Linked DNA regions of Desulfurobacterium sp. TC5-1. The protein of the gene in region 2 interacts with the protein of the main gene of each other region in a pairwise test. Links are inferred from orthologs where the notes say so. Each region holds a gene or a part of one and is shown on either strand. Other genes may lie near its edges. The genes, in order: acpP, H153_RS09515 and secA.

Evidence for each region.
Region 1: the proteins of H153_RS09515 (region 2) and acpP interact in binary tests that used the Escherichia coli proteins (3 or more experiments, as listed by UniProt). The link is inferred for Desulfurobacterium sp. TC5-1 from one-to-one orthologs.
Region 3: the proteins of H153_RS09515 (region 2) and secA interact in binary tests that used the Escherichia coli proteins (3 or more experiments, as listed by UniProt). The link is inferred for Desulfurobacterium sp. TC5-1 from one-to-one orthologs.

The regions. Positions count from the first base shown.
Region 1 is NZ_ATXC01000002.1:166,747-169,675, reverse strand. The notes cover bases 13-2,779. They hold acpP (acyl carrier protein), read right to left. Parts: upstream 1,631-2,779; coding sequence 1,394-1,630; downstream 13-1,393. Other genes in these bases: H153_RS0108490 (aminopeptidase P family protein), read right to left, coding at 2,424-2,779; fabG (3-oxoacyl-[acyl-carrier-protein] reductase), read right to left, coding at 1,676-2,410; H153_RS0108505 (HD domain-containing protein), read right to left, coding at 245-1,216; purM (phosphoribosylformylglycinamidine cyclo-ligase), read right to left, coding at 13-252. Outside these bases: more of purM, read right to left, coding at 1-12; more of H153_RS0108490, read right to left, coding at 2,780-2,929. UniProt on the Escherichia coli protein: Carrier of the growing fatty acid chain in fatty acid biosynthesis.
Region 2 is NZ_ATXC01000001.1:1,268,863-1,271,731, reverse strand. What follows is about bases 8-2,714. They hold H153_RS09515 (thioesterase family protein), read right to left. Parts: upstream 1,781-2,714; coding sequence 1,235-1,780; downstream 8-1,234. Other genes in these bases: purH (bifunctional phosphoribosylaminoimidazolecarboxamide formyltransferase/IMP cyclohydrolase), read right to left, coding at 1,791-2,714; rimM (ribosome maturation factor RimM), read right to left, coding at 627-1,190; trmD (tRNA (guanosine(37)-N1)-methyltransferase TrmD), read right to left, coding at 8-627. Also shown: more of trmD, read right to left, coding at 1-7; more of purH, read right to left, coding at 2,715-2,869.
Region 3 is NZ_ATXC01000001.1:359,507-362,792, reverse strand. What follows is about bases 47-3,170. They hold secA (preprotein translocase subunit SecA), read right to left. Parts: upstream 2,841-3,170; coding sequence 252-2,840; downstream 47-251. Other genes in these bases: H153_RS0101825 (hypothetical protein), read right to left, coding at 2,907-3,170; H153_RS0101835 (C40 family peptidase), read right to left, coding at 47-180. Also shown: more of H153_RS0101835, read right to left, coding at 1-46; more of H153_RS0101825, read right to left, coding at 3,171-3,203. UniProt on the Escherichia coli protein: Required for protein export, interacts with the SecYEG preprotein conducting channel.

The DNA.
Region 1 (2,929 bases), on a different replicon or contig from region 2:
AATTCCAACAGTATCGTGAACGTTTGCCATCTGGGCAACTTTAAGTTTTGTTCCAACACCGTCTGTTCCGGAAACTAAAACGGGTTTTTTGTAACCTTCAGGTATAAGATATCCTGCACCAAAACCGCCTATTCCGGCAAGTACGTTACTGTCAAACGTTTTTTTCGCGAAAGGTTTTATCCTCTCAACGAGTGCGTCTCCAGCTTCAATATCAACGCCAGCGTCCTTGTATGTAAGTTTTTTCTCACTCATAGCTAATCTCCCCGTCAAAGTAGATAGGAACTTCATAGGCAAAGTGTCTCTTTGTCCATCCCTTTCCTTCACCAAGCTCTCTCTCTATGTGCTCTTCGTATCCTTTGACTTTAGAATCGAGGGCGTCCGCATAGTGGAGAGCTACCGCCTCGAGTGTTTTTGGTTTTTTTGGTGAACCGAATTCGTACTCACCGTGGTGGGAAAGGATGCAGTGGAGCAGTTTTACTTTTAAGGTTTTAGGAAATCCTTCTATTTCATCAATTTTTTTAGAGATTAGTTCGCTTCCCGTGAAAATGTGGCCTAAGAGTATTCCTTCGTCTGTTCTATCAATTGCTACGTCCATGCTGTATTCGTCTATCTTTCCTATGTCATGAAGTATTGCAGCAGTAATGAGGAGATCTCTGTCTATGCTTTTATACCTTTTTGCCACGACTTCGCATATTTCAACAACCCCTAAAGTGTGTTCTAAAAGACCACCGATGGAGGCATGATGGATGAACTTTCCACCTGGTGCTTTCATAAATGCTGATGCAATCTCATCGTCGTAGAATATGAGTTCAAGAAGTTTTTTCAGGTATGGATTTTCTATCGTTTCAATAATTTCAAGCAGCTTTGTAAACTGTTCTTCAACGTCAAACCTGCTTACCTTTATAAATTTTTCTCTCTTAAATTCGGCTTTTTCTGCGTGGCGCATAAATTTTATCTTTGGCTGGACGTTTCCCTGAAAAAGTTCAACGTAAGCTTCAATAAAAACGACGTCACCTTTTTTGAAAATTGTGAGGTCTGCATCCTTTGGCGGCTTCCACCAGAGAATTGGAAGAGTTCCTGTCCTGTCAGAAACGATAAGTCTCAAGTATGGTTCGCCCGTTCGGTGCTTTTTGATCTCGGCGCTCTCTATTATAAAAAAGCCCTTAAACTCCTGCCCTGCCGGCATTTTATAAATGTCCCTTACAAGTACGTCCATCACGCTCCTTATAGTGATGAGTTTTAGGGGAAAATTATAGACTTTATATGAAATTGTAAACTTTTTTGAATGCTTTTACGAATAAGTTCTGATGGTTTAAAGAGAAAGATGGGATTTCGGCAGGTTTTTGTTAGGAGGGGGGATTTCCCCCCTTAAATTTTGAAAAGATGAGTACTTTTAGGTGTGGTTTTTGATGTATTCGATGGCGTCGCCAACTGTTTGAATCTTTTCAGCGTCTTCGTCAGGAATTTCAATTCCGAACTCTTCCTCAAGAGCCATAACGAGCTCAACTGTGTCAAGAGAGTCTGCGCCGAGGTCTTCTACAAAAGAAGCATCTGGAGTTACTTCTTCGGGATCAACTCCAAGTCTATCGGCGATAAGTTCTTTCACCTTTTCTTCGATGTTTTCTGCCATGCCAACCTCCTTAAATAGTTGATAGTGGAAATTATATTCCTAACTTTAGAAAAGTCCACCGTTGACGTGAATTGTGGTGCCTGTGATGTATGACGCCATGTCTGACACTAAAAATAGGACGGCGTCTGCAACCTCTGATGGTTCACCTTCTCTGCGCATAGGTATGGACTTTATTAGGGCATCTTTTACCTTTTCCGGTATTTTCTGCGTCATGTCTGTTGTTATGTATCCCGGTGCTACGGCGTTTACGCGGATTCCCCGAGATGCAACTTCTTTTGCCAAGGATTTCGTAAATCCAACAAGTGCTGCTTTTGTAGATGAGTAGTTAACCTGTCCCGGGTTTCCTGTGAATCCAACGACAGAGGAGATGTTGACGATGGAGCCGGTTTTCTTTTTCATCATAAGGGGGACTACCTGCCTTGTTACATTGTAGATGCCTGTGAGGTTTGTTTCTATTACTGCATCCCAATCTTCATCCTTCATTCTCATAAAAAGGGTGTCCCTTGTAATGCCGGCGTTGTTTATGAGAATGTCTATTTTTCCCTCTTTTTCCGCTATCTCTGAAACAACTTTTTTGACCTCTTCTCTGTCGCAGACATTCATCTTCACGCCGTTTACGCCTATCTCTTCTGCGGCTTGCTTTGTTCTCTCTTCGTTTGTTCCCGTGATATAGACTATTGCACCTGCACTTTTAAGAGCAACAGCTATTGCCCTTCCTATACCTCTTGTGCCGCCTGTTACGAGGGCAACTTTACCGCTTAAATCGATGCTTTTTGCCATTAAAACCTCCCTATTACTTTTGAAGGGTTATAAGTGAATAACCTCCGTCCTCTCTTACTAAAACATCATCTTCAATTCTTACGCCGCCAAGTTCGGGTATGTATATACCCGGTTCTACCGTTACAACGCTGTTTTTCTTTAAAATCTCATTTGATTTCGGGCTTAACGTTGGTGCTTCGTGGATTTCAACGCCTATTCCGTGTCCCGTACCGTGGACAAAGTAGTCACCGTATCCCTTTTCAGTGATGAAATCTCTTACTATTTTATCAACTTCGCGGCAGGGCATGCCCGATTTTGCTGCTTCTATTCCTTTTAATTGAGCTTCAAGGGTTATATTGTAAATCTTTTTAAGTTCGTAAGAAACGTTTCCTATAAGAAAAGTTCTTGTTATGTCTGAAAGATAGCCGCCGAAAATTGAACCGAAATCAACAATAACAACATCACCGTCCTTTACCTCTTTATGAGAGGTTTTCCAGTGAGGAATAGATGCACCTTTCCCGGATGCGACTATCGTCTCAA
Region 2 (2,869 bases):
CCTCCACAGTTCTATCTTTTTATGGTGCCCTGATAAAAGGATTTCTGGAACCTTCATTCCTCTATATTCTGCAGGTCTTGTGTAGTTTGGATATCCCATAAGGCCTCTGTCACTGAAGGAGTCTGCTTCAAGAGATTCTCTGCTGCCGAGAACACCGGGTATTAGTCTTATAACGGCGTCCATTATTACCATGCCTGGAAGTTCCCCGCCTGTTAAAACATAGTTTCCTATTGATATCTCTTCATCTACTATCGCTTTCACTCTCTCATCGACGCCTTCGTACCTTCCACATATTATGAGTATGTTCTCTTTTTTTGATAATTCAATGGCTTTTTTCTGTGTAAAAGTTTCTCCCCAGGGTTCAGTTAAAATTACGTACGGTTTTTTTCCCCTCTCTTCGCAGATGTGATCAAACGCCCGAAATATAGGTTCCGGTTTTAAAACCATGCCGGGTCCACCGCCGTAAGGAACATCATCAACCACTCTGTGCCTGTCTGTTGTGAAATCTCTCAAATTGTGAATTTTTACGCTGATCTTTCCCGACTTTATGGCTCTTCCTATAACGCCTTCTGTGAGAAAGCCTGAAAACAGTCCCGGAAGGACGGTTAAAACATCAAAAGAAGGCATTAGATGAGGCCCTCTATTGGTTTTATTGTGATTATTTTTTCTTTTACGTTTATATCTTTTACAAATTCATCTATGAACGGTATAAGGGCTTCTTTCCCATCTTCCTTTTCTACTACAAGTATGTGGCTTGCCGGCATTTCCATTATTTCTTTCACCTTTCCTACAGTGCTTTTCTCTTCTGTTACTACTGTACAACCAATCAGATCTTCGAAGAAGAATTCATTGCTTTCTAAAGGTGCTGTATCTTCTTTTTTTATGTAAAGTTCTGTATTTATCGCAGATTCTGCTTGATTTCTGTCTTCTATCTCTTTGAACTTTGCTATGAATATGTTTTTGTAAGGCTTAATTGATTCAATTGTAAGGTTTTTTTTCGCCGTTCCTCTGTATCCAGAAAGTGTTTTAACGTGAGATATCTGTCTCTCAAAAATGTCAGATTCGGGTTTAATTTTTACATCACCTTTTATCCCATGAGCTCCAACGATTTTGCCTATTAGAACTTCGTTTGAGTGATCTATCTTTTTCTTCCGTCTCTCTAAAATTTCTTTTATGCTTCTCTTTTTCATCGTTTCTCCGAAGAAGGAAGGGGGGCATAGGCCCCTCCTGATTGTTAGTTGTTCTCTTCAGGTTTCTGAATTTTTTCTATTACAAACTTTTTGAGCTTTTCCTGGACCTCTTCCTCGCTTTCAGGTGGTTTTGCTTCCTGTGGCTGTTCCTGTATGAGGCCTTTGGCTTTGAGTTGCTCTAAAACTTCCTTTCCAAAACTTACAGGTCTTCCCTGCGGGTCTATAAATATGTGCTGTGTGAATCCAACCGCAAGTACAGCTTCGTCTCTTATTATTCTGTAGTCAAACCTTATGCCTCTTGACTCTATGTTTGTGATGGCCGTTTCTATTGTTATTAGGTCGTCGTAAACAATAGGGGCCATGTATCTGCAGGCGGTTTCAACAACAGGCATTAAAATTTGTCTCTGCTGAAGTATCTGTCTATATTCAATACCTAAAGCTCTGAAAAGCTCTGTTCTTCCTCTTTCAAAAAGATGGAAGTAATTGGCGTAGTACATTACACCGTATGCATCCGTTTCACCCATCGTTACCCTGTATTGCATGGTCCCTACGATTACCTGCTGTTGTTGCTGTTTTTGCTCTTCTGCCATCCTTTCCCCCTTAATGTCTAAAGTGTCTTATCCCTGTAAATACCATTGCCATTCCGTGTTCGTTTGCCGCTTCTATTACTTCATTGTCTCTTATTGAACCGCCCGGCTGTATAATGGCCTTCACACCAACCTTTGCAGCTTCGTCAACACTGTCTCTAAATGGGAAGAAAGCTTCACTTGCGAGGACGCATCCTTCCATGTCAAGTCCCATCTCTTTTGCTTTTAGAGCAGCACATTTTGCAGCGTCAACGCGGGATGTCTGTCCTACACCTATTCCTATGGCAACGCCGTCTTTGGCGTAAACTACAGAGTTTGACTTTACCCATTTTACTACTTTAAATGCAAAGAGAAGGTCTTTCCACTCTCTTTCCGTAGGTTTTCTTTCTGTTACGACTTTTAGCTTTTCCGGTACTACTGTGATGAGGTCCCTATCCTGTACCAGCATTCCGCCAACAACTTTCCTGTAGTCAAACGGTGAGTTCTCACCCCGCAGGGTAAGATTTTTAAGGCCGTTTGTTGTAAGCACCCTTAAGTTCTTTTTCGTTTTTAGTATTTCAAGGGCATTTTCAGAGTACTCCGGTGCTATTATGCATTCATAAAATCTTTGAACTATAAGTTTAGCTACCTCTTCGTTAACAGTCGCGTTAAACGCTATGATACCACCAAAGGCGGAAACCGGGTCAACTTTAAGTGCTTTTTCATATGCCTCTTCAGGTGTTTTTCCTATAGCCATTCCGCAGGGGTTGGCATGTTTTATTATTGCGCAGGCGATGCCGTCTTTTTCGGGGTCAAACTCCAATACTAAATTGAACGCACCGTCTATGTCGTAGATGTTGTTAAAGGAAAGTTCTTTCGCTCCGTGTATCTTTTCTGCGTTTGTTACGCAGGGTTCTTCGTTAAATATCTCTCTGTAAAATGCTGCTCTCTGATGTGGATTTTCACCGTATCTTAAATCCTGAATTTTTTCAAATGTGATTGTTAGTGGATTTCTGAATTCTGGCGGCTCAGTGTTCTTTTTACCTTTTTCGTTTACGGAAAATAGGTATTCTGTTATTACAGCATCATAGTGGGCTGTCAGGTTAAAGGCCT
Region 3 (3,286 bases), 910 kb from region 2 along the record:
CTGGCCGGGCCTTAAAAGTTTTCCTCTTATACCATTCAGGCGTCTTATTGTCTCAACAGTTGTATGGTATTTGCGGGCTATTTTGTAGAGGGAATCGCCTCTTCTAACAACATATAAATCTGCCCTTGCAGTTACCGGCAGAACGCATAAAGCTACAGCAATTAACAACTTCCTCACCATTTTCCCTCCCTTAACCCACATTACCATAACATAAATTAACAGATTTGTAAAGGCCTGAAACCTTTTAAGCCTCAGGCCTTATTTCCACTTTCTTCTATCTGGCTTTCAACATATTTAAAATAGTTAAATATACCGTCAACCGTTGCATCTTCTATTCTGGAAATAAGTTCCTCAAACAGTATAAACGCCTCCTTCTTAAACTCAACAATTGGATCTTTCTGAGCGTAACCCCTCCAGCCAATACTCTCTTTTATGTGGTCTAACGCTCTCAAGTGCTGTCTCCAGTAGTGATCAAGTGTCTGAAGCATAATGAGACGCTCTATCTCTCTCAACTGCTGGCTTCCTATGAGTTTTTCCTTTTCTTCATACTCCTTTACAAGTCTATCGTAAATGAGATGGAATAGTTTATCTCTCTCATCAACCGCACCTTCAACTTTCATCTCCATAAGTTCTTTAAACGACGAAGGGATATCAAACTCAAGACCGAAACGAAGTTCTAATGCCCTCTTCAATCCTTCGAAATCCCATTCATCAGGAATAATATTTTCCGGAGCATAAAGGTCTATAAGCTTCCAAACAACCTCTTCAATCATGTAGAGAATATCCTCTTTAAAGTTTTCTCCATCAAGCAGTTTATTCCTCTGCTCATAAATTACCTTTCTCTGAACGTTGTAAACCTCATCGTACTCTAAAAGTCTCTTTCTTATCTGGAAGTTCTGGTCCTCAACCCTTTTCTGTGCATTTTCAAGGGCTTTTGAAACCATCTTGTGTGTTATTGGCTCGTCATCCGGAACGTTCATCATTTCCATTAACTTCTTAATTCTGTCAGAACCGAAAAGTCTCAAAAGATCATCTTCAAGAGAGAGGAAAAATCTTGATTCTCCGGGGTCCCCCTGTCTCCCTGCACGACCTCTCAACTGATTGTCTATACGACGGGCCTCGTTTCTTTCAGTTCCTATGATGTAAAGGCCGCCAAGCTCTATAACCTTTTTCTTTTCTTCTTCCGTTATCTTCTTAAACTTTTCCGTTTCCTCTTTAAGAAGTTCCTCGTACTTTTCTTCACCTACCTTTTCCGGCGTTATTCCCCTCTTCTTAAGTTCCTGCCTGGCCATATATTCAGGATTGCCACCAAGAAGAATGTCCGTTCCACGACCAGCCATGTTTGTTGCTATCGTAACAGCACCAAGCCTCCCAGCCTGGGCAACAATCTCCGCTTCCCTCTCATGATATTTAGCGTTAAGAACGTTGTGTGGAATTCCTTTTTTCTTTAAAAGCATGGATAGATATTCTGAAGCTTCAATAGAGTTTGTTCCAACAAGAACAGGTCTTCCCCTTTTGTAGTTTTTCTCTATCTCCTTAACAACAGCATCGTACTTTGCCTTCATTGTTTTATAGATAACGTCTGGATGGTCTATTCTTATAACCGGTTTATTGGTAGGAATAACAACAACATCAAGTCCGTAAATCTCTTTCAGTTCTGCCGCTTCCGTTTCCGCTGTACCGGTCATTCCAGCAAGCTTTTTGTAGAGACGGAAGTAATTCTGAATCGTTATCGTTGCAAGTGTCTGGTTTTCAGCCTCTATCTTAACCTTCTCTTTTGCCTCTACAGCCTGATGGAGACCGTCACTCCAGCGTCTTCCCGGCATTATCCTCCCTGTGAATTCATCTACGATAATTACCTTGCCATCTTTTACAACGTAATCAACATCCTTTTTAAAAAGGTGGTGAGCCCTCAGAGACTGTATAATTCCGTGGAGCAGGTCAGCAAATTTAGGATCATAGAGATTAAAATCTTTTATACCCGTCATTTTCGTAACAATTTTTTCAACTTCTCTTATCCCCTCATCTGTTAAAACAGCAGTTTTGTTCTTTTCATCAACGGTAAAGTGCTTCTCTTTTTTAAGCTGTCTAACGATAGAATCGGCAATGTAGTAGATATCAACATTTTCCTCTGAAGGACCAGAGATAATTAGCGGCGTTCTTGCTTCGTCAATCAAAATAGAATCGGCTTCGTCAACTATCGCGTAGAAAAGCTCTCTCTGAACCCTTTCATCCTTTGAAAACGCCATGTTGTCACGGAGGTAATCAAATCCAAATTCACTGTTGGTTCCGTATGTTACATCCCTTAAATACATCTCTTTTCTTTCCGGCTTTTCCATGCTGTTCTGAAGATAACCAACAGTTATGCCAAGGTAGTTATAGACAGGACCCATCCACTCTGCATCCCTCTTGGCGAGGTAATCGTTAACGGTAACAACGTGAACACCCTTTCCTGCAAGTGCGTTAAGATAAACGGGAAGCGTTGCCACCAACGTTTTACCTTCACCGGTCTTCATCTCAGCAACTTTCCCCTGATGAAGAACCATACCACCTATAAGCTGTACATCGTAGTGCCTCATTCCAAGAGTTCTCTTTGCAGCTTCACGAACGGCTGCAAAAGCCTCAGGCAGAATCCTGTCCATGTATTTAAACTGTTCTTTTACATCCTTTATCTTGGAAAGTTCTTCCTTCCATTTAGCCGTGAGGGCTTGAAGCTCTTCTTTACTCTTCTTCTCAAACTCAGGTTCCAGCGCATTTATTTTCTCGACAATCGGCTTCATTTTTTTAACTGCTCTTTCGTTTTTACTGCCAAAAAGCTTCGTAAGAACAATATCTATCATTTAAGACCTCCTGATTTTTTCTAAATTTATCGCAGGTGATTGAAAAGATGAAAATAGCATATGAATTTAAATAAGAGGTGACGCACGAGGCGGGAGAGCTCTTTTCGTGAAAGAACAGAAAAATAACGGCGAATTTTCAGAAAAGGTATAAATGGAATCTGTTTCATGCTTGGAACGTTTTGAGGCGGAAAAGAAAGATATCTTTTCTAATCTAAGTTCAATTTCTTTTTTAATGCTAACAACAGCAACCGTTTCTACAGAAGAGCCAACTGGCGAAAAAACCTCTACCGGCGCTTCTCCGCAGGTAAAAACGGTCAAAAAGATAAATCCAACTATAATCGTATTAATTCTGAACTTTTTCATGGCGATTTAAAGATACACCAATAAGTGGAAAGTGTCAAAATATTTGGATGGAACGGCGGGAAACGTTTCCCGCCGTTAAGCTA